3 regions of the Pantoea sp. CFCC18177 genome follow, and region 2 is predicted to be linked to each of the others. Evidence: predicted binding sites of a transcription regulator. Region 2 holds the regulator's gene; each other region holds the start of a gene.
What was found. The regulator PurR, encoded in region 2, represses purine synthesis genes. The targets are predictions, from matches to a motif close to CANGCAAACGTTTGCNTG.

Region 1 (7,481 bases), on a different contig from region 2:
GGCGCCCCGCGTGACATTGCGCTGGTGATCACCCCTTATGCCACCTCTTTACCGCTATTTTCCCCGCCACTGATCCATGCCGAGCTGCCGCTGAGTTATCATCAGCAGCAGCGTATCCGACAATTACTGGAGGCTTAAGTAGCGCGCGGCCGCAGGAAAAGTGCAGGAAGCGCGACCAGTGCCATTACCCAGAACAGATGTCCCTGTAAATGGGTGAACAGCACGCCGGAAATCATCGTCATCACGGCAATACCGCTCCCCATCGCTAACGCCGAGTAGAGCGACTGCAAACGGATCACTTCTGCCCCTTTACGTGAAGCAATAAAACGCATCGCCGCCAGATGGCACACGGTAAAACTGCCGCAATGCAGAATTTGCGCCACAATCAATAGCGGCAGCGCCGTGCTTGAACCGAGCATCACCCAACGCACCAGCGCACAAACGCAGGAGAGCAGTAGCAAGTCACGTGCACTCCAGCGGCGGAACAGCCGATTACTGAGGGCAAATATCACAATTTCCGCGACCACACCCAATGACCACAAATAGCCAATCACTGAAGTCGAGTAGCCCGCGTCCTGCCACCAAATGGCACTGAAGCTGTAATAGGCTGCGTGGGCGCCCTGCATTAATGTCACACACAGCATAAAGCGCCAAACCGCATTTTCACGCAGCAGGTCGCACCACGCCGACCATCCACCGCTGGCTCCCTGCCGCACATCCCCTTGTGGTCGTGTTTTAGGAACCAGCATCATGCCGGATAACATCACCAGCACGCCCAAACTCAGTAAAACCAGAATCGCCTGCGATGACCAGGCATTGACCATCATCCCGGTGAGCGCGGAACTGATCACAAACGCCAGCGATCCCCATAACCGCACCGGACCATACGCCAGACCGATTTGCTGCGTCCAGGTCGCGGCGAGTGCGTCGCTTAATGGCACCAGGGGTGAGAAGAACAGATTAAAACCCACCATCACCAGCAGCAGCCAGAGCCACTGACCGCCTAACCAAAATCCCAAAGCGAATAAGCAGGTCATTAACGCCAGCAGCCGCAGCGCCAGAATAAGTTGGGAGGGATTTTTCACCTGTGAGGCAATAAACAAACTGCCAACGAATCGCGCCACCATGCCGCATCCCAGCAGCAAGCCGATTTTCTCAGCATCTAAGCCGATGCCTTTTAGCCAAACGCTCCAGAAAGGGAGATAGATGCCGTAACAAAAGAAATAAGTGAAGTAGCTGAGTCCCAGCCATCTGGCCGATCCGATGGTCATTTTGCCTCCCGCAGGCATGTCGGCTGCGCCCGCAGCCCATTTGGCGGCTACTTTGTCAGAGGAGAACTCAAAAAGAAATAGTGAGACAGGAGGAATGTGAAGGTATGCAGCTGGATAAGCTTTTGTTGCACAATAAAAAAAGGATGACTTTCGCCATCCTTTTTTATCACTTCAGCGTTATGCCAAATCAGGCATAAACTGGCAGACGTGCGCAGACGTCGAGAACTTTCTGCTTAGTGCGCTCAATGGTCGCTTCGTCGTTGATGTTGTCCAACACATCCGCAATCCAGCCAGCCAGTTCGCGAACTTCTGCTTCTTTGAAGCCACGACGGGTCACCGCTGGGGTACCAATACGCACACCAGAGGTCACGAATGGGCTCTTGGGATCGTTTGGCACACTGTTTTTGTTCACAGTGATGTTTGCACGGCCCAGCGCAGCATCGGCTTCTTTACCGGTCAGGTTTTTGCTCACCAGATCGATCAGGAACAGGTGGTTATAAGTCCCACCTGAAACGATGTTGTAGCCACGCTCCAGCAGCACTTCTACCATTGCTTTCGCGTTTTTCGCGACTTGCTGCTGGTAAGACTTGAATTCTGGCTCCATGGCTTCTTTGAACGCGACCGCTTTACCGGCGATGACGTGCATTAATGGACCGCCCTGACCACCCGGGAACACCGCGGAGTTCAGTTTTTTATACAGATCTTCGTCGCCGTTTTTCGCCAGAATCAGACCGCCACGTGGACCCGCCAGGGTTTTGTGCGTGGTTGAAGTGACGATGTGCGCATGTGGAACCGGGTTCGGGTACACATCCGCTGCGATCAGACCGGCAACGTGCGCCATGTCAACGAACAGGTAAGCACCCACGCTATCCGCGATTTCACGCATTTTAGCCCAGTCACAAACACCAGAATAAGCAGAGAAACCGCCGACGATCATTTTAGGCTTGTGGGTTTTAGCCAGCTCAGCCAGTTCGTCGTAATTGATTTTACCGGTTTCGTCGATGCCGTAAGGGATAACGTTATACAGTTTGCCCGACAGGTTAACCGGAGAACCGTGAGTCAGGTGACCACCGTGCGCCAGGTTCATCCCCAGGATGGTATCACCCGGCTGCAGCAGCGCAGTGTACACCGCGAAGTTCGCCTGAGAACCTGAGTGAGGCTGTACGTTGGCAAAGTCTGCGCCGAACAGTTCTTTTGCGCGATCAATCGCCAGCTGTTCAACGATATCAACGTATTCGCATCCGCCGTAGTAACGCTTGCCCGGATACCCTTCCGCGTATTTGTTGGTGAGCTGTGAACCTTGCGCCTGCATAACGCGTGGGCTGGTGTAGTTTTCAGAAGCAATCAGTTCAATGTGCTCTTCCTGACGCACCTTCTCTTGCTCCATAGCCTGCCACAACTCGGCATCATAATCGGCAATGTTCATATCACGCTTTAACATCCGGCATCTCCTGACTAGCTAACTTTTAACGGCAGTTTAGGCCCCGGCAAGGGGGCGAAGGCCAATAGTGTAAACGGTTTTGTCAGGTGAAGGTAGCCGCAACCCGCTCTTTTTACGCAAACGATTGGCATGGCGCTGGAACGGGATTTTTACGCATTTTTTTATGCCTGAAAATCACGATATTCCTTCACATTGAACGGGAATATTTTTCAGGTTTGTGTGCCAGCTTCCAGCTTTACCGCATAACCCGTAATCAAAGCGGGGGATTTACAGGCAAGGTGAACGATCATAAGATGCATTTAAAATACATGTTTAAAATTACCCTGAGGTATTCACCATGCTAGATGCGCAGACTATCGCTACCGTTAAATCTTCTTTACCCGCCATAGCCCAGGTTGGCCCTCAACTCACCGGCCACTTCTATCAGCGTTTGTTAACACAACACCCAGAGTTAAAAGACGTGTTCAACATGAATAATCAGCGCAGCGGCAACCAGCGTGAAGCGTTGTTCAATGCGATTGTGGCGTACGGTAGCAATCTGGAAAATCTGGCGGTGTTATTGCCCGCTGTGGAGAAGATCGCACAGAAACATACCAGTCTGAACATTCAGCCTGCGCAGTACGCCGTGGTGGGTGAAACCTTGCTGGCAACCATTGAAGAGCTGCTCAATCCGGGCGATGAGGTGCTGGAAGCCTGGGGTAAAGCTTACGGCGTGCTGGCTAATGTGTTTATTCAGCGTGAAGAAGAGATTTATCGTACATCCGAAGAGAAAGCCGGTGGCTGGCGTGGTGCACGAGACTTCCGTATCCGCGCCATCAATCAGGAAAGTTCGGTCATCAAAAGCTTTGAACTGGTGCCTAATGATGGACAGCCAGTGGCTGATTTCTTACCCGGACAGTATCTGGCGGTGAGTCTGCGCCCCGCTGGCAGCGATAATATTCAGCATCGCCAGTATTCACTGACGCATCTGCCTAACGGAAAAGCTTATCGCATTGCCGTTAAACGCGAAGAACACGGCAGCGTTTCAGGCTGGCTTCACACCAACGCCAAAGTCGGCGACATTGTGCAGTGTGCGGCGCCCGCCGGTGATTTCTTCCTGCAAACCGAATCCTCGGCCCCTGTCACGCTAATCTCAGCCGGTGTCGGACAGACCCCGATGCTGGCGATGTTGGCCAGCCTAGCCGACCAACAGCATGCGGGTGCCGTCAATTGGCTACATGCCGCCGAATGCAAATCACAGCATGCGTTTGCTGGCGAAGTTAAAGCCACAGGCGCGCGCCTGGCAACATTCAGCAGCCATATCTGGTATCGCCAGCCTGAAAGCCAGGATGCGGGAAGTTACGATGCGCAGGGATTGATGGATCTCGCCAGCGTCTCAGGTGAATTAAATCAGCAAGATCGCCAATACTGGTTGTGTGGTCCTCTGCCATTTATGCAGTTTGTCGCCCGTCAGCTGGTTGATGCCGGAGTCAGTGCCGATCGCATCCACTATGAAGTCTTCGGACCACATAAAGTGCTGTAAACAAAAAAGCCTGCTCAATGCAGGCTTTTTAGTGGGTAACGGAGAGGTTTAGATTGCCTCTTCGTCCTCTTCACCGGTACGGATACGCACTACGCGCGCCACGTCGAAGACGAAGATCTTACCGTCACCGATTTTACCGGTTTGCGCGGTTTTCATAATGGCTTCTACGCAGGTGTCGACGATGTCATCACCCACCACCATCTCGATTTTCACTTTTGGCAGAAAATCGACCATGTACTCCGCACCACGATACAGCTCAGTATGGCCTTTTTGACGTCCAAAGCCCTTCACTTCACTGACCGTCATCCCGGTGATGCCCACTTCTGCTAACGCTTCGCGCACATCATCGAGTTTGAATGGTTTAATAATTGCATCGATCTTTTTCATGACAGATCCTTTTTTCACTCCCTCCATGATGGACGGATAACCTTAGTATATGTGTTCCTGACGCTGCCGCAGCAAGCTACTCTTTAAATTCACTGGCGTCCAGCTCATGGCGTGACAGCAGCTTATAGAATTCAGTACGGTTACGTCCAGCCAGACGCGCGGCATTGGTGACATTTCCTTTGGTCATTTGCAGCAATTTACGCAGATAGTTCAGCTCGAACTGATTTCGCGCTTCGACAAAGGTGGGCAGCGCCGTATTTTCTCCTGCCAGCGCTTGCTCCACCAGCGCATCGCTGATCACCGGCGAGGTGCTGAGTGCAACGCACTGCTCAATCACGTTCACCAGCTGCCGGACGTTGCCTGGCCAACTGGCACCGACCAGCCGTTTCATCGCATCAACGGAAAAACTGCGGACAAAAGGTTTATGCCGCTCAGCTGACTGGCGTAACAGATGGTTGGCCAGCAGCGGAATATCCTCAGCGCGCTCATGCAGCGCGGGGATCTTCAGATTCACCACATTGAGCCGATAGTAGAGATCCTCACGGAAGCTCTTCTTCTCCATGGCTTTAGGGAGATCGCGATGGGTCGCAGAGATAATGCGCACGTTGATATCGACATCGCGGTTACTGCCCAACGGCCGCACTTTGCGCTCCTGCAACACGCGTAGCAGTTTCACCTGCAGCGCTTGTGGCATATCCCCGATTTCATCCAGAAACAGCGTGCCGCCCTCAGCCGCCTGGAACAACCCTTCACGCGCACTGACTGCCCCCGTAAAGGCGCCCTTCGCATGACCAAAGAGTTCAGATTCCAACAGCTGTTCCGGCAATGCACCGCAGTTGATGGCGATAAACGCTTTCTTCGCGCGTGGACTGGCGGCATGAATCGCCTGCGCCAGCACCTCTTTGCCGGTGCCGCTTTGGCCGTTGATCAGTACGCTGACGTCAGATTGCGCCACCATATGCGCCTGCTCCAGCAAACGCAGCATCAAAGGGTTGCGCGTGACTACTGCCTCACGCCAGGCATCATCACTGGCGGGCGCTCGCTGTGCCAGCGCCTCATCAATGGCTTTGTACAGCGCGTCACGATCTACGGGTTTGGTCAGGAAACTGAACACGCCCTGCTGCGTCGCCGATACGGCTTCAGGAATAGAGCCATGCGCGGTAAGGATGATCACCGGTAAGCCGGCGTGGCGTTTTTGGATTTCGCCAAACAGCGCCAGCCCGTCCATCTCATCCATACGCAGATCGCTAATCACTAAATCTGCTTTCTCTTTTTGCAGATGACGCAGTGCTTCCGGGCCACTTTCGGCTGTCGATACCTGAAAACCCTCACTGCTGAGCCGCATCCCCAGCAGCTTGAGCAAACCTGGGTCGTCATCCACCAGCAGTAAACGTGCGGACTGTTTCATGATTACTGATCCTCACTTTGCGCATCACTGGCACCGTGCGACGTATCGCTGCTGTCAGGTGCTTTACGTGATGACAGCTGGCGTTCGATGTCCGTTAAGCGCTCAAGCTTGCGCTGGGTCTCTTCCAGCGACTGACGCAGTTTAGTCTGCTGCTGGCGCAGGCTATCGAGTTCGGCGTCATTACTCTGCTGCAACGCAGCATAGCGGCTACGCTCACCACTGAGCGCTAACTGTGCCGCCTGATTACTGCGCCACAGTTGTAACAGTGGACGAACCGCCGTGGGATAAGCTGCGCTGTAGCCATCTAATGTGTCCAGATACTGACGGCGCTCGATTGGCGTCACGTTGCCATTGGCCAGCAGAATGCTTTGTTTATAGGCTCTCGCCCAGCCCTGTACCGGCCAACGACGCGCCTCAGCGCGTGCTTCAGCAGGAGATAACCTTTCAGCACAGTCGATGGCGCGCTGCCAGTAAAGGGGATTGCTCATCGCCGCAGGGGTTTCAATCTTCCAGACATTTTGGCAATCGGTGGCCAAATAATCGGGCAGCCGCAGGTCTGGCTCAGCCAGACTGGCACCATCATGCAAGGTGCTGCCCGTTGGCGGCGTCTGGCAGGCACTCAGGCCAAACGCCATTAACGCGCAGCTGAAAAGTTTCATCAGGGAGAGTTTCATTAATCAGGCATTCCCGGCGCTGGTAGTCAAAATAATTCGAAAACATACATCTGCATCCTTGCGCGTCACCAATTGCAAATCGCCTTGCATCCTGCGCAAGCAATCTTTGGCGATGCTTAAGCCCAGCCCGCTGCCTTTAACCGGCCCTTTGCGCTGCTGGCTGCCCTGATAAAAGGGCTCAAAGATCATAGCCTGTTCTTCCGCAGGAATCGGTGTGCCGGTATTCGCCACCTCAATCCATACCTGGTTGCCTTTCTGCTGGCTCTGCAGCCAGATGTTACCGGATTCGCTGCCGTAGTTCACGGCGTTCGAATAGAGGTTATCGATGACGCGTTGCAACAACGTGGCCTCGGCCAGACAATGCGTCACCTGTAAATCAACATGCGTAGTCAACTGCCGGGCGCTGGCGGGCAGTGAATGGACTTTCACCACCGCATCAACGATGTCATTAATCGCCACCGGCTCCAGCGCCAGAGGGCCATCCGCCAGCTTACGGTTGTAATCCAGCAGCTGTTCAATAAGACGCTGTAAATGACGGCTGCTGGTATCCAGAATCGCCACCACTTCCTGCTGCTCCGCATTCAGTGGCCCAGCGACCTGATCGGCCAACAGCTCTGTGCCTTCACGCAGGCTGGCCAGCGGTGTTTTCAGTTCATGTGAAAGATGACGCAGAAACTCATGGCGCTGAGCTTCCAGCCAGCTCAGACGTTCGCTGAGCCAGACAATACGTTGCCCGAGTGAACGGATCTCCCTTGGGCCTCGAAAACTCACGCTATCC
Region 2 (7,481 bases):
CAGACTGCTTAACCTGTAACCGGACTATGCGTTTACTGATTACGCTTATCATACTGGCTTTCGCCCAACTGTTCGTTAATGTGGCCTCTGCTTCACCGCATGCGCCTGTTAACGCCAGTTTGCATAATGCTGAGAAAAAAAGCGCGCGCGAAGATGAGCGCCGCAAGCGACGTCCGGTGAAAACCACGGCTAAAAAGTCTCGCCTGTCTACTACGGTGCAAAAACTCAAGCTGAAGAAGCAAAGCAAGACAGAAACCGCGCTGCACAAAACCACCCGTAAGAAATCCCTGCTGAAATCGCCAGCAAAGAAATATGGCCATCAACGCTTAGCCAAAAAAACGCGTGAAGTCGATGATGAAGCGCTGGAGCTGACCGGCATTCGCATGAGCAAATCACACCGCCAGCGTTATCAAAAGGCGCGTGAAACAGCGATGACCAAATTGATGGGCCAGTTGGGCAAACCTTATCAGTGGGGTGGCACCTCGCCGAATACAGGTTTCGACTGCAGTGGTCTGGTGTGGTACGCCTACAAAGATTTAGTCAAATACAAATTCCCGCGCACTGCGAATGAGATGTATCACTTGCATGATGCCGCGCCGATTAAGCGTCAGATGCTCGAAAAAGGCGATTTAGTCTTCTTCCGTATTAATAATCGTGGCACTGCCGATCACGTAGGTGTCTACCTTGGTAACGGTAAATTTATTCAGTCACCGCGCACCGGTAAAGACATTCAGATTAGTGCGTTGGGTGAGGATTACTGGGAGAAGCATTATGTTGGTGCACGCCGCATGATGACGCCGAAAACCATTCGTTAGTCGTTGCGCAACGTATAAAAAAAGCCGGATGCTTTCACAGCACCGGCTTTTTTTATACGCTTTTGTTTAATGCAGGATGGCCGTAAAGCTGAACGCAATAATCATTAACAGTGCGCCAACCGTGGTCATCAGGGCCAGCTTCAGATCTGTACTCATCACTACTCCTTAGTCACACTTTTATTAGGGTTAAAACAATTTTCGCACAGCGTCAGGCAAAAATCTCGTGTTATCCGCGCCAGCTTGCTAGAATCGCCGCCTTTCGTTGCGCAACCCATTTTGCGCATGCTGTATTTACAGCCTGCTGAAGCGATTTTTCCTGCCTGAACAGGCAGCGTTGACCCAAATTTTCGGGTGCAAAACCCTTCGCAGACGCAAACGTTTAACAATATACTTATCAGTACGTTGCGATAAGCCGGGGAGTACCTTTTTCATGGCCACAATTAAAGATGTAGCAAAACGCGCGGGTGTCTCCACCACCACGGTTTCGCATGTCATCAACAAAACGCGTTTTGTCGCAGAAGAGACGCGTAACGCCGTTTGGGAAGCAATTAAAGAATTGCACTATTCCCCCAGCGCCGTTGCGCGCAGTTTGAAGGTCAATCACACCAAGACATTGGGATTGCTGGCGACTTCAAGTGAAGCTCCCTACTTTGCTGAGATCATTGAAGCGGTTGAGAATCACTGCTTCGAGCGCGGCTACACATTAATCCTTGGCAATGCGCACAACGACCTGCAAAAGCAGCGTGCTTATCTCTCGATGATGGCGCAGAAGCGCGTCGATGGTCTGTTGGTCATGTGCTCCGAATACCCAGATGACCTGCTGCAAATGCTGGAGGAGAATCGCAATATCCCGATGGTGGTGATGGACTGGGGTGCTTCGCGCGGTGACTTTACCGATACCGTGCAGGACAATGCTTTCCATGGCGGTTATTTGGCTGGGCGCTATTTGATCGAACGTGGTCACCGCGATATTGGCGCGATCCCGGGACAACTTGAACGCAACACGGGCGGTGGACGCCACGCTGGCTTCTTGCAGGCAATGAATGAAGCCGGGGTCACGGTGCGGCCAGAGTGGATTGTGCAGGGTGATTTTGAACCCGATTCAGGCTATCAGGCGATGCAACAAATCTTGAATCAGAAACAGCGTCCAACTGCCGTATTCTGTGGTGGCGATATCATGGCAATGGGTGCGATTTGCGCAGCCGATGAGATGGGCTTGCGCGTCCCGCAAGATATTTCCGTGATCGGGTACGATAACGTGCGCAACGCGCGCTTTTTCACACCAGCGCTCACCACCGTGCACCAACCGAAGGCTGAGTTGGGTGAGAAAGCGCTCGAAATGTTGCTGGATCGCATCACCAGCAAGCGTGAAGAGCCACAAACGATTGAGGTTCAACCGACCTTGATTGAGCGCCGCTCCGTTGCCGATGGCCCATTCCGCGACTATCGCCGCTAACCTCGCGTTTCGCTGAGCCATTCGTGGTTCAGCGTCTCTGCATCACCCAGATAAGCCAGAAGCCAATCCAACGCGGGTGATGCTCGCTGCTCTGACCAACTGACACAGCAAGGGCTGTCAGGAAACGGCTGCGGCAGTGGCAATTCCACCAGCGTGCCTTGATCCAACAGTGGCCGCGCTAAATGCCCTGGCACCATGCCGACACACAATCCCGCCTGCAAACAATCCATTCCGGTTTCCCACTCCGGCACCACCAAACGCCGCTGATTGTCCAGGGTCCAGGTCATACGTCTGGGTAATGCGCGAGACGTATCTTCCAGCACCAGCGATGGCCAGGCACGCAATATTTCATCATTTAATTCTGTATTGTTGACCAACGGATGATCGGGACTGACAACGCAACGCCAGTTTAAGGCCCCCATATCCTGAAAGGCGAAACGCCCGCCAACCGGAACCGCCTGCGTTGCGCCAATAGCGACATCAACACGCCCGTCGGCCAGCGCATCCCAGACACCGTTGAACACTTCGTAGCTGATAATCAGCTCCATATCCGGGAAATGACGGTAAAAATCTTTCACCAGTTGTCGGGTGCGCTGGGGTTTGACGATGCAGTCCACCGCGATGCTCAACTGTCCGCGCCAGCCGTTCGCCAACTGTTGGCACTGCCTGCGCGTTGCAAGCATTTTTTTGATAACAGATCGCCCTTCACGGACAAAGTGCTCACCAGCTGGTGTTAAGACGACTTCACGATGCTGACGTTCAAACAACGGAACCGCTAACCAGGTTTCCAGTTGCCTGACGGTATAGCTGACGGCAGAAGGCACACGATGCAACTCTTGCGCTGCCGCGCTGAAACTGCCGGTGCGCGCCACCGCATCTACTACTTCCAGTGCATGCTCAGACCACATGGATTTGCCTTCAAAATTTTTAACAGCAGATTGCAAATATTAGCGTTTCACAAACCATAACGCACTCTTTTACACTCCCCGGCGTTCAATCTGCCAATGAGAATCACTATGTTGTCTTCAAAAGGATTTCTGCCCTACCTTGCCTTGCTGAGTATGCTCGGCTTTCTCGCCACGGATATGTATCTGCCCGCTTTTGGTGACATGCAACGCGATTTTGCCACGGCTCCGGGTACGATCAGCGCCAGCCTTAGCCTGTTTCTCGGTGGGTTTGCCTGTGCGCAGGTGTTTTGGGGCCCCTTGTCGGATCGCTTTGGTCGTAAACCAATTCTGTTGGCAGGATTGACACTTTTCGCCTTGGGCTGCCTTGGCATGTTGTGGGTAAGAGATGTAAACCTGATGCTGGCATTGCGCTTCGTACAGGCTGTGGGCGTCTGTGCGGCGGCCGTGAGCTGGCAGGCACTGGTGGTGGATCGCTACCCGAAAGCACAAGCCAACAAAGTGTTTGCCACCATCATGCCTCTGGTCGCGCTCTCGCCAGCTTTAGCCCCATTGCTGGGTGCCTGGCTAATGGGACACTTCCATTGGCGCAGTATTTTTATCGCGCTCACAGCGATCACCGTTTTGCTGCTCATTGGCACCCTGCAACTGACTGCCCGCAAAAAGGGTCAGGCTGCAAAGGTTGCGCAACCTGGCTGGCTCACGCTGCTGAAGACCCGCGTATACAGTGGCAACGTGCTGATTTACTCAGCCTGTTCTGCCAGTTTTTTCGCGTGGCTAACCGGTTCACCTTTTATTCTCGCCTCAGCAGGGTTAACACCCGCAGACATTGGCTTGAGCTATATCCCACAGACCATTGCTTTTCTGATTGGTGGCTTCGGCTGCCGCGCGTTGCTCAATCGTTATCAGGGTGCGCAACTTCTTCCATGGCTGCTGGTGGTGTATAGCCTGAGCATCCTCAGTCTGTTTGTGGTCGCCATGCTGCCTGCTCCATCATTAGTGGCATTATTGCTGCCTTTCTGCGGCATGGCGCTGGCAAATGGCGCGATTTACCCGATAGTGGTTGCCAGTGCTTTGGCCCCCTTCCCTCAGGCCACAGGTAAAGCGGCGGGTTTACAGAACCTGTTTCAACTCGGCCTGTGCTTTATTGCCAGTCTGCTGGTATCCGCCGGATTAGCACAAGCGCTGCACAATACGACCCTCGTGATGGTGGCAACGGTCGTGCTGGCATGGGCTGGCTTTATCTGGCAGCGTTCGCCTTGCGCACAAAGTGATGTTGCTCACAACTCTCGTCCCTGCGAAGATAATCACTAACGAAATAACTTTCGTTAGCATACTAACGATAACTCGTTGAATATTGCCCCACGTGAGCATATACTCGGTGGGTCAGCATTTCCGTAACAAATCAATAACATAATTGTATTAATTTTAAGCGACTCTGTCGCTGGGATGGCGTCTGCACGATCTTCCTCTCCTGATTTGTGCCAGACATTTCTATTCAGATTCATACCTCTGTAAAACGTCGGCTATGTGGCGCACGGATTTTCCGTGAGTTCTCTCACAGGCCTGGGGAAATTGACTATTATTTCCTCAGGTTCAAATCGGAAAGGTGATGGAGAAGCTATGAGTTCATCGTGTATAGAAGAAGTGAGCCTTGAAGAAAACCACTGGTTTCGTATCGTCAGCGAATTACTGGAACGCGCTGATGTTACCATCAATGGCACACGCCCCTGGGATATTCAGGTTAAGCACCCTGATTTTTTCAAACGTGTTTTGCAAGAAGGATCGTTGGGTTTAGGTGAGAGTTATATGGACGGCTGGTGGGATTGCGAACAGCTGGATGTATTTTTCCATCGCGTACTGAAACAACATCTGGACAAACAACTGCCTCACCATTTCAAGGATACGTTGCGCATTGCTGCCGCGCGATTGACCAATTTACAGTCGAAAAAACGCGCATGGATTGTTGGTAAAGAACATTACGATCTGGGCAATGACCTTTTTTCGCTGATGCTCGATCCTTTCATGCAATATTCCTGCGGTTACTGGAAAGATGCGGAGACGCTTGAACAGGCGCAATACGCCAAATTAGATATGATTTGCCGCAAATTGCAGCTCGAACCGGGTATGACACTACTGGATATCGGTTGCGGATGGGGTGGACTGGCGGAGTTTGCCGCGCGTCACTATGGCGTGAAAGTTCATGGCGTCACCATTTCCGCTGAGCAGCAGAAACTGGCCCAGCAGCGCTGTGAAGGCCTGGATGTCACCATTCTGTTGCAAGACTACCGCGATTTGAATCTGCAATTTGACCGTATTGTTTCTGTTGGGATGTTCGAGCACGTGGGGCCGAAAAACTATGCCACTTATTTTGACGTCGCTGATCGCAACCTCAAACCAGACGGCATATTTTTACTGCATACCATTGGTGCCATCACCACGGATATGAATGTCGATCCGTGGATTGATAAATACATTTTCCCGAATGGCTGCCTGCCTTCTGTGCGTCAAATTGCTGATGCCAGCGAGAAACATTTTATTATGGAAGACTGGCACAACTTTGGCGCTGACTATGACACCACGTTAATGGCCTGGTATGAACGTTTCCAGGCGGCCTGGCCGCAGCTGTCAGAGAAGTACGGCGACCGTTTCAAACGCATGTTCAGCTACTATCTCAACGCCTGCGCGGGTGCTTTCCGTGCGCGTGATATTCAGCTGTGGCAGGTGGTATTCAGTCGCGGGAAGGATGGCGGTTTGCGTGTAGCACGTTGATTGTGCGTGAAGCAAAAAACAAAGGCGCCGCGGGCGCCTTTTTTCTCTCTTATTCCGCGTCGTCGAGGTGAGCTAACGCTGCTGCTTCACGTTGCGCCAATACGCGCTCAACGGTTTCGACAATCGCCTGCGTGTGCGGGTCGATCTCAATGTTGACCTTATGCCCCAGCTTTTTGGCTCCCAACGTGGTGCGTTCCAGCGTTTCCGGAATCAGGTGCACGCAGAATTTGCTTTTCGTCACATCCCCAACCGTAAGGCTGATGCCGTCGATGCCCACAAAGCCTTTATGCAGGATATATTTCATTTGCGACGCATCCTGCAATTTAAACCACACTTCACGGTTGTTTTCTGACTGGATAATTTTGCAAATTTCAGCCGTGGTCATAATATGGCCGGACATTAAGTGACCGCCAATTTCATCGCTGAACTTCGCCGCACGCTCAATATTCACGACATCGCCAACCTGTAATTCACCCAGGTTAGTAATGCGCAATGTCTCTTTGATCAAATCGAAACTGACGCGATCGCCCTCAATCGCCGTCACGGTCAGGCAGCAACCGTTATGCGCAACCGATGCGCCCAGTGCCAGACCGGGCAACAACTCTTCCGGCAAACGCACAATATGGGTACGAAACAACTCTTTTTCTTCAACGGCGATAATTTCGGCCGTGCCCTGCACAATCCCAGTAAACATAATCTCAGCCTTGGTGAAGTTTGCCGTAGTTTATCACAGCTTGGCCTGCGGCGTTTAATTTGCCGGAGTTCAAACTTTACACAAATAACTTAACAAAATGCGATCAAAGTTTGGTGGAACAGAGTGCTCCCGTTACACTATGCCGCGCATTCTCTGGGGATTTCACCCCACTCTCTTGATAATTTAAGCAGGTGTTACGTGCAGAAGTATTTAACAGAAGCGCGTCAATTGCTGGCCCTCGCGATCCCGGTCATCCTTGCTCAGGTGGCTCAGACAGCGATGGGTTTTGTGGATACCATTATGGCCGGTGCGGTAAGCGCCACGGATATGGCCGCCGTTGCTGTCGGCACCTCTATCTGGCTTCCCGCCATTCTGTTTGGTCATGGTCTTCTACTGGCTTTGACGCCAACCGTTGCGCAACTCAACGGTTCAGGGCGACGTGAACGCATCGCAGAACAGGTACGCCAGGGGTATTGGTTAGCCCTGGCCGTGGCGTTGCTGATCATGATTGTGCTGTGGAACGCGGGTTATCTCATCCATGCGATGCATGATATCGATCCGCAACTGGCAGCTAAAGCAGAGGGGTATCTGCACGCCTTATTGTGGGGCGCGCCTGGCTATCTCTTCTTCCAGGTCGCTCGCAACCAATGTGAAGGTTTGTCAAAAACCAAACCGGCGATGTTACTCGGTTTTCTGGGCCTGATGGTGAACATCCCGCTGAACTATGTCTTCATTTATGGCCATTTTGGCATGCCCGCGCTCGGCGGTGTCGGTTGCGGCGTAGCAACAGCCTCGGTGTATTGGGTGATGTTCATTGTGATGCGCTTCTGGGTGAAACG
Region 3 (7,481 bases), on a different contig from region 2:
ATATTGATGTGCATTTAGCCGAACTCGTGGCGCAGTACGGCATCTGGATTTACGCCATTCTGTTCCTGATTCTGTTCTGTGAAACCGGCTTAGTGGTCACGCCTTTCCTGCCAGGGGATTCCCTGCTGTTTGTGGCCGGTGCCTTGGCCGCACTGCCGGGCAACGATCTCAATGTGCATTTAATGGTGACGCTGCTGGTGATCGCCGCCATCCTCGGCGATGCGGTGAACTACACTATTGGTCGGTTGTTCGGTGAGAAGCTGTTCAGTAACCCGAACTCAAAAATTTTCCGTCGTAGCTACCTGGATAAAACCCACGCGTTCTACGATCGCCACGGTGGCAAAACCATTATACTTGCGCGCTTTGTACCAATCGTGCGAACCTTTGCCCCCTTTGTGGCAGGGATGGGACACATGTCTTATCGCCACTTCGCGCTCTTCAACGTAACGGGTGCGCTGCTATGGGTACTGCTCTTCTCCTACGCCGGTTACCTGTTTGGCGACTTGCCGGTGGTGCAAGAGAACCTGAAGCTGCTGATTGTGGGCATTATTGTGGTCTCAATACTGCCAGGCGTGATTGAAGTGTGGCGTCATCGCCGCCAGGCGCGTCAGCAGAAGCCACAGTAAGCCTGTTACCAGATTTTTGTCCACAGCGAGAACGGGTTGTGGTTTAATGAGCGACATTTACGGCCTGCTGAAGGTGATTTCGGCAGCCACAAGAAGACTGGACCAGGTCAGCATTAAACAGAAAGGTCATCAATGAGCTGGATTGAACGCATACTGAATAAAAGCACCACCACGCCAACGCGCAAAGCCAGTATCCCGGAAGGGGTCTGGACCAAATGCGATAGCTGCGGCCAGGTGCTGTACCGCGCCGAGCTGGAGCGTAACCTTGAGGTCTGCCCGAAGTGCGACCACCACATGCGTATGCACGCCCGTGAGCGTTTGCACAGCATGCTGGACGAAGGTTCTCTGGTTGAGTTAGGCAGCGAGCTGGAACCGAAGGATCTGCTGAAGTTCCGCGATTCTAAGAAGTACAAAGATCGTCTGGTTGCCGCGCAGAAAGATACCGGTGAAAAAGATGCATTGATCACCATGAAAGGCACACTGCATGGTATGCCGGTGGTGGCTGTAGCTTTCGAGTTCTCCTTTATGGGCGGCTCGATGGGTTCTGTGGTTGGCGCGCGCTTTGTGCGTGGCGTTGAACAAGCACTGGAAGATAACTGCCCACTGATTTGCTTCTCAGCCAGTGGCGGTGCGCGTATGCAGGAAGCGTTACAGTCGCTGATGCAGATGGCGAAAACCAGCGCAGCCTTGGCGAAAATGCAGGAGCGCGGCTTGCCGTACATCTCCGTGCTGACTGACCCAACCATGGGCGGTGTTTCAGCCAGCTTCGCGATGTTAGGCGATCTGAACGTCGCAGAACCGAAAGCCCTGATCGGCTTTGCGGGTCCACGCGTCATTGAGCAGACCGTGCGCGAAAAACTGCCGCCGGGCTTCCAGCGCAGTGAGTTCCTGATTGAGAAAGGCGCGATCGACATGATCATCCGTCGTCCGGAAATGCGCTTTAAGCTGGCAAGCCTGCTGGCGAAAATGATGAACCTGCCAGCGCCGCTGCAGGATGGTGATCAGCCAACGACGGCTGAGCCGGAGAGCAACGAGGCCTGATCAGGCAACGAAAAGGCGCATCTATGCGCCTTTTCACCAATGCACCGTCAATCAGTTAACGGGACACATGGACAAGACTCTTCCCCAAGCCACGTCGCCTTTGGCCACGTGGCTTCATTATCTAGAACATCTTCATTCGCAGGCCATCGAACTGGGTCTGGACCGTATTCAACGCGTTGCTGCACGCCTCGATTTACTCAAACCCGCTCCGTTTATCTTCACCGTCGCCGGCACTAACGGCAAAGGCACCACCTGTCGTACGCTGGAAACCTTGTTGATGGCCGCGGGATACCGTGTGGGTGTTTACAGTTCGCCGCATCTGGTGCGCTACACCGAGCGTGTACGTGTGCAGGGAGCTGAGCTGGATGAAGCGCTGCACAGCGCCAGTTTCGCCAGCATCGAAGCCGGGCGCGGTGACACTTCGCTGACCTATTTCGAATTTGGTACGCTGTCGGCACTCAATCTGTTTCGCGATGCCAACCTTGATGTGGTGATCCTGGAAGTCGGGCTGGGCGGACGTCTGGATGCCACCAATATTGTCGATGCTGATGTTGCGGTTATCACCAGTATTGCCCTGGATCACACTGACTGGCTGGGGCCGGATCGCGAGAGTATCGGACGTGAAAAAGCGGGTGTGTTCCGCGCTGGTAAGCCTGCGGTAGTGGGTGAGCCTGATATGCCGCACACCATTGCAGAGGTGGCCGCAGAGAAGGGCGCACAGCTGCTGCAAATCAATCGCGACTGGCAGTGGCAAAAACAGGAAAACAGCTGGACGCTACAGGATGCGCACGGTGAGTTGCGCGACCTGCCATTGCCACAGGTACCGCTGCCTAACGCGGCAACGGCACTGACGGCGTTACGCGCCTCTGGTCTGAATGTCAGTGAGGCAGTGATCCGCGAACATCTGCCATTAGCGATTTTGCCGGGCCGCTTCCAGACCGTGAGCGAATCACCGCGCGTGATCCTCGATGTGGCGCACAATCCACATGCCGCTTATTATCTGGCTTCACGGTTGGCTGAACTGCCAAAGCGCGGGAAAGTCCTGGCGGTGGTCGGCATGCTGCACGACAAAGATATCGCTGGCACCCTGGCGGCATTGTCGCCACAGGTGGACAGCTGGTACTGCGCGCCACTTGATGGTCCACGCGGTGCAACAGCCGATGAGTTGATTGCGCATCTTGATGCAGGTAAAGCGTTCACGCATGTGGATGCGGCATGGCAAGCAGCGCGCCTGCAAGCAGCGCCTGAGGATGTGATTCTGGTGTGCGGATCTTTCCACACCGTCGCACAGGTTATGGAATCGATGGCAGCGGAGAACGGCAGTGGCAAGTAAGTTTCAAAATCGCTTAGTCGGGACCGTTATTCTGGTTGCGATTGGCGTCATTGTGTTGCCGGGCCTGTTGGACGGCAAGAAAAAACACTACAAGGAAGAGTTTGCGGCGATCCCGCTGGTGCCCAAACCTGACGATCAGCAAGACAGCGAAATGGTACCGCCGGTCACGCAACCGTTGCCTGCGCAACCGCCAGAAGGCGCCGGTGCGGCACAGAATCCGGAGAATGCGAAAGCCACGGGTAATGCCAGCAACGGCAGTGCCCAGCCTGCGCAGAACAGTGAGCCGACGCTGGTGACGCCACCGCCGGTGCATCAGCAGGTGAAGCCGGTTGAGCAACCGAAGCCCAAACCGATTGAACAACCCAAGCCGAAGCCAGTAGAACAGCCGAAGCCAAAACCTGTCGAGCAGGTAAAACCGAAACCGGTAGAGCAACCGAAGCCGGTTGAGCAGCCGAAAGCGGTTGAAACGCCGAAGCAGAGTGAGCCGGAAGCGGCGCCTGCAGGCCAAGCGTATGTGGTGCAACTCGGCGCGCTGAAGAATGCGGCCAAGGTGAGCGAGATCGTGGCGCAGCTGCGTCTCTCGGGCTATCGCGCCTTTACCGTGCCGTCAACGCCGGTGCAGGGACAAATCACCCGAATTTACGTGGGACCGGATGCGTCAAAAGCGAAGCTTCAGAGTTCACTGAGCGAGCTACAAAGCATTTCAGGCCTCGGTGGTGTGATTAAACCGTATGGTACGCGTTAATGGCTTGATAAGCCGCGCCGATAGCAGTAAAAGGCGCGGTAAAGCATTCACTGCTTGCCAAAATGTTGCAATAAAATTATTAAATATCAGTCAGTTAAATCGCTGATGACACTCAGGGCGAAGAAAGTTTTTTTCATCGCCTTTTTTATGGATGCAGAACCGGAAAACCCTACGCAAACGTTTTCTTTTTCTGTTAGAATGCGCCCCGAACTGGATGCAGGGGTGCATAAGCACTGGGCTGGAAGAGTTCATGATCTGGATTGATTACGTCATTATTGCGGTAGTTGGTTTTTCGGCTCTGGTCAGCCTGATTCGTGGGTTTGTCCGTGAAGCCTTATCTCTCGTTACCTGGGGATGCGCGTTTTTTGTCGCCAGTCATTACTACACCTACCTTGCAGTCTGGTTTACAGGTTTTGACGACGAACTGGTTCGCAACGGCATCGCTATCGCGGTGTTATTCGTTGCCACCCTGATTGTGGGTGCCATCGTGAACTATGTGATCGGCTCGCTGGTGGAAAAAACTGGCTTGTCGGGAACCGACAGGGTGTTGGGGGTCTGTTTCGGGGCGTTGCGTGGCGTGCTGATTGTTTCCGCTATGCTCTTCTTCCTCGATACATTCACCGGCTTTTCTAAAAGCCCGGACTGGCAACAGTCGCAACTCATTCCCCAGTTCAGTTACATCATCAGGTGGTTTTTCGATTACCTGAAAAGCACGTCCAGTTTTATACCCCGGTAACGCCACCGGGAGTGCGGCCAATGAGGAAATGACAACATGTGCGGTATTGTTGGTATCACCGGTTTTATGCCAGTAAACCAGTCGATCTATGACGCGTTAACGGTGCTGCAGCACCGCGGGCAAGATGCCGCCGGCATTTGTACCATCGATGCGCTTAACTGTTTTCGTCTGCGTAAAGCAAACGGCTTGGTGAGCGATGTTTTCGAAGCACGCCACATGCAGCGTTTGCAGGGTAACATCGGGATTGGTCACGTTCGCTACCCAACGGCGGGCAGCTCCAGTGCTTCTGAAGCACAGCCATTCTATGTCAACTCCCCTTATGGTATTACGCTGGCGCACAACGGTAACCTCACCAATGCGCACGAGCTGCGTAAACACCTGTTTGAAGTGGGTCGCCGTCACGTTAACACCACCTCTGATTCTGAAATCCTGCTGAATATCTTTGCGCAGGAGCTGGACCGTTTTCAGCATTACCCGCTGGAAGCTGACAACATTTTTGCTGCGGTGGCGGCGGTGCATCAGCATGTGCGCGGCGCTTACGCAGTGGTTTCGATGATCATCGGGCACGGTATGGTCGCGTTCCGCGATCCAAACGGTATTCGTCCACTGGTACTGGGCAAACGTGTGATTGAAGATGGCCGCACCGAATATATGGTGGCCTCTGAAAGTGTCGCGCTGGATACTCTGGGCTTTGAGTTCATTCGCGATGTGGCACCGGGAGAAGCGGTGTACATCACCGAACAAGGTCAGCTCTCTACACGTCAGTGTGCTGAGAATCCGAAAACCAATCCGTGCCTGTTCGAGTACGTTTATTTTGCTCGTCCAGACTCGTTCCTGGATAAGGTATCTGTCTATAGCGCGCGCGTGCGCATGGGCACCAAGCTGGGCGAGAAAATTGCTCGCGAGTGGGAAGACCTGGATATCGATGTGGTGATCCCGATTCCGGAAACCTCGACCGATGCTGCGCTGGAAATCGCTCGCATCCTCGACAAACCTTATCGTCAGGGCTTTGTGAAAAACCGTTACGTTGGCCGCACCTTCATTATGCCTGGTCAGCATCAGCGCCGCAGCGCGATTCGCCGCAAGTTGAACGCCAACCGTGCAGAATTCCGTGATAAGAACGTGCTGTTGATCGATGACTCAATTGTCCGTGGCACCACCTCAGAGCAGATCATTGAGATGGCACGTGAAGCGGGTGCAAAACGCGTTTACCTTGCGTCAGCGGCACCGGAAATTCGTTTCCCGAACGTCTACGGCATCGATATGCCGAGCGCCACGGAACTGATTGCTCACGGTCGTGAAGTGGAAGAGATTCGCCAGCTGATCAAAGCTGACGCCCTGATTTTCCAGGACCTGGATGATCTTATCGAAGCCGTGCGCGAAGAGAACCCGGATATTGCTCAGTTTGAGTGCTCGGTATTCAACGGCGTCTACGTAACCAAAGACGTTGATCAGCAGTACCTTGAGTACCTGCAGTCACTGCGTAATGACGATGCGAAAGCGATTCAGCGTCAGAATGAAGTGGAAGGGCTGGAGCTGCATAACGAAGGTTAACATCTTCGGGGAGCACACATAAAACAGGGCGGGCGCAATCCCGCCCTGTTTGTTTTTGTATTTTTGTTCAGGTAGCGGCTATCATTGCCGCAATCTGAATAGCAAGGCTGAATTATGAAACGACTCATCATTGGAATTTCCGGCGCCAGCGGCGCGATCTACGGCGTACGATTGTTGCAGGTGCTGCAACCGGTGGCCGATGTGGAAACCCATTTGGTGCTGAGCCCTGCTGCACGACAAACGCTGACGCTGGAAACCGACTACAGCCTGCGTGATGTTCAGTCACTGGCCGACGTAGTGCATGATGTGCGTGATATTGCCGCCAGCATCTCTTCGGGATCGTTCAAGACGTTGGGCATGGCGATTCTGCCTTGTTCAATGAAAACGCTGTCAGGCATTGTGCATAGCTACAGTGACAGTCTGCTGACGCGAGCAGCGGATGTGGTGCTTAAAGAGCAGCGTAAACTGGTCCTGTGCGTGCGTGAAACCCCGCTTCACCTTGGCCATTTGCGCATGATGACCACCGCCGCAGAGATGGGGGCGATGATCATGCCACCGGTGCCCGCCTTCTATCATCGTCCACAGCGCATTGAAGATCTGATTGATCAAACGGTCAACCGCGTTATCGATCAGTTCGATATTGAGCTTCCAGAAGACCTGTTTACCCGCTGGCATGGCGCATAATGGTGCAATATTGCACTAAGCGTGTGCAAATTCGCGTGCCCGATCACTCTTCGTGCATCTTGTGCACCAAAAGTTAACAATGTCGCTTTTTCTTCCTCACGCCGCTGTTATATTTCCCTCACAAACTAGGTGCTTGCGCTGCTAAAAGGCGCGGTATTTAGTGCGCCTGGGCAGGCTTTCGCCGTTTTGCATAACTGGCATGAAACCTGCACATCATTCAGCGCAAACACACATCACGCACCATATAACAATAAGCACTTACTTGAGGGTTACCTATGAAAAAGCGAGTTCTGGCTCTTTCCCTGCTGCTGGCAATGACCAGCGCTGCGAGCGTGTTCGCTGCAGTACCGAAAACGCTGCGTATCGGGACTGACCCGACTTACCCGCCATTTGAATCCAAAAATGCGCAAGGCCAGTTAGTGGGTTTTGACATCGATCTGGCGAACGAAATTTGTAAGCGTATCCATACCAAATGCAATTACGTTGAAAGTGATTTCGATGCGCTGATCCCTTCGCTGAAAGCGAAGAAAATTGACGCCATCATCTCCTCTCTCTCTATTACGGAGAAACGTCAGGAAGAGATCGCCTTCTCAGAAAAACTGTATGCAGCTAACGCGCGTTTAGTCGCGAAAAAAGGGTCAGATTTACAACCGACCATTGAATCCTTGAAGGGCAAAAACATTGGTCTGCTGCAGGGCACCACTCAGGAAACCTACGCCAATGAAAACTGGCGTCCAAAAGGCGTCACCGTCACTCCTTACG

Region 1: the regulator PurR is predicted to act here: its motif matches at 2,826-2,843, upstream of glyA (serine hydroxymethyltransferase).
Region 3: the regulator PurR is predicted to act here: its motif matches at 3,916-3,933, upstream of cvpA (colicin V production protein).

Annotation. Positions count from the first base shown of each region.
Region 1 covers NZ_JBNBPL010000002.1:335,717-343,197, forward strand. The annotation lists gene csiE (stationary phase inducible protein CsiE) at 1-138, shown strand, start outside; gene ACPUC8_RS03665 (3-phenylpropionate MFS transporter) at 135-1,271, opposite strand; gene glyA (serine hydroxymethyltransferase) at 1,459-2,712, opposite strand; gene hmpA (NO-inducible flavohemoprotein) at 3,050-4,234, shown strand; gene glnB (nitrogen regulatory protein P-II) at 4,283-4,621, opposite strand; gene glrR (two-component system response regulator GlrR) at 4,698-6,029, opposite strand; gene qseG (two-component system QseEF-associated lipoprotein QseG) at 6,032-6,688, opposite strand; gene ACPUC8_RS03695 (sensor histidine kinase) at 6,707-7,481, opposite strand, start outside.
Region 2 covers NZ_JBNBPL010000030.1:47,971-55,451, reverse strand. The annotation lists gene ACPUC8_RS22845 (C40 family peptidase) at 27-815, shown strand; gene cydH (cytochrome bd-I oxidase subunit CydH) at 882-971, opposite strand; gene purR (HTH-type transcriptional repressor PurR) at 1,246-2,271, shown strand; gene punR (DNA-binding transcriptional activator PunR) at 2,268-3,179, opposite strand; gene punC (purine nucleoside transporter PunC) at 3,288-4,490, shown strand; gene cfa (cyclopropane fatty acyl phospholipid synthase) at 4,800-5,948, shown strand; gene ACPUC8_RS22815 (riboflavin synthase) at 5,998-6,642, opposite strand; gene ACPUC8_RS22810 (MATE family efflux transporter) at 6,841-7,481, shown strand, end outside.
Region 3 covers NZ_JBNBPL010000002.1:130,794-138,274, reverse strand. The annotation lists gene ACPUC8_RS02695 (DedA family protein) at 1-626, shown strand, start outside; gene accD (acetyl-CoA carboxylase, carboxyltransferase subunit beta) at 759-1,667, shown strand; gene folC (bifunctional tetrahydrofolate synthase/dihydrofolate synthase) at 1,735-3,000, shown strand; gene dedD (cell division protein DedD) at 2,990-3,745, shown strand; gene cvpA (colicin V production protein) at 3,996-4,481, shown strand; gene purF (amidophosphoribosyltransferase) at 4,518-6,035, shown strand; gene ACPUC8_RS02665 (UbiX family flavin prenyltransferase) at 6,150-6,719, shown strand; gene argT (lysine/arginine/ornithine ABC transporter substrate-binding protein ArgT) at 6,995-7,481, shown strand, end outside.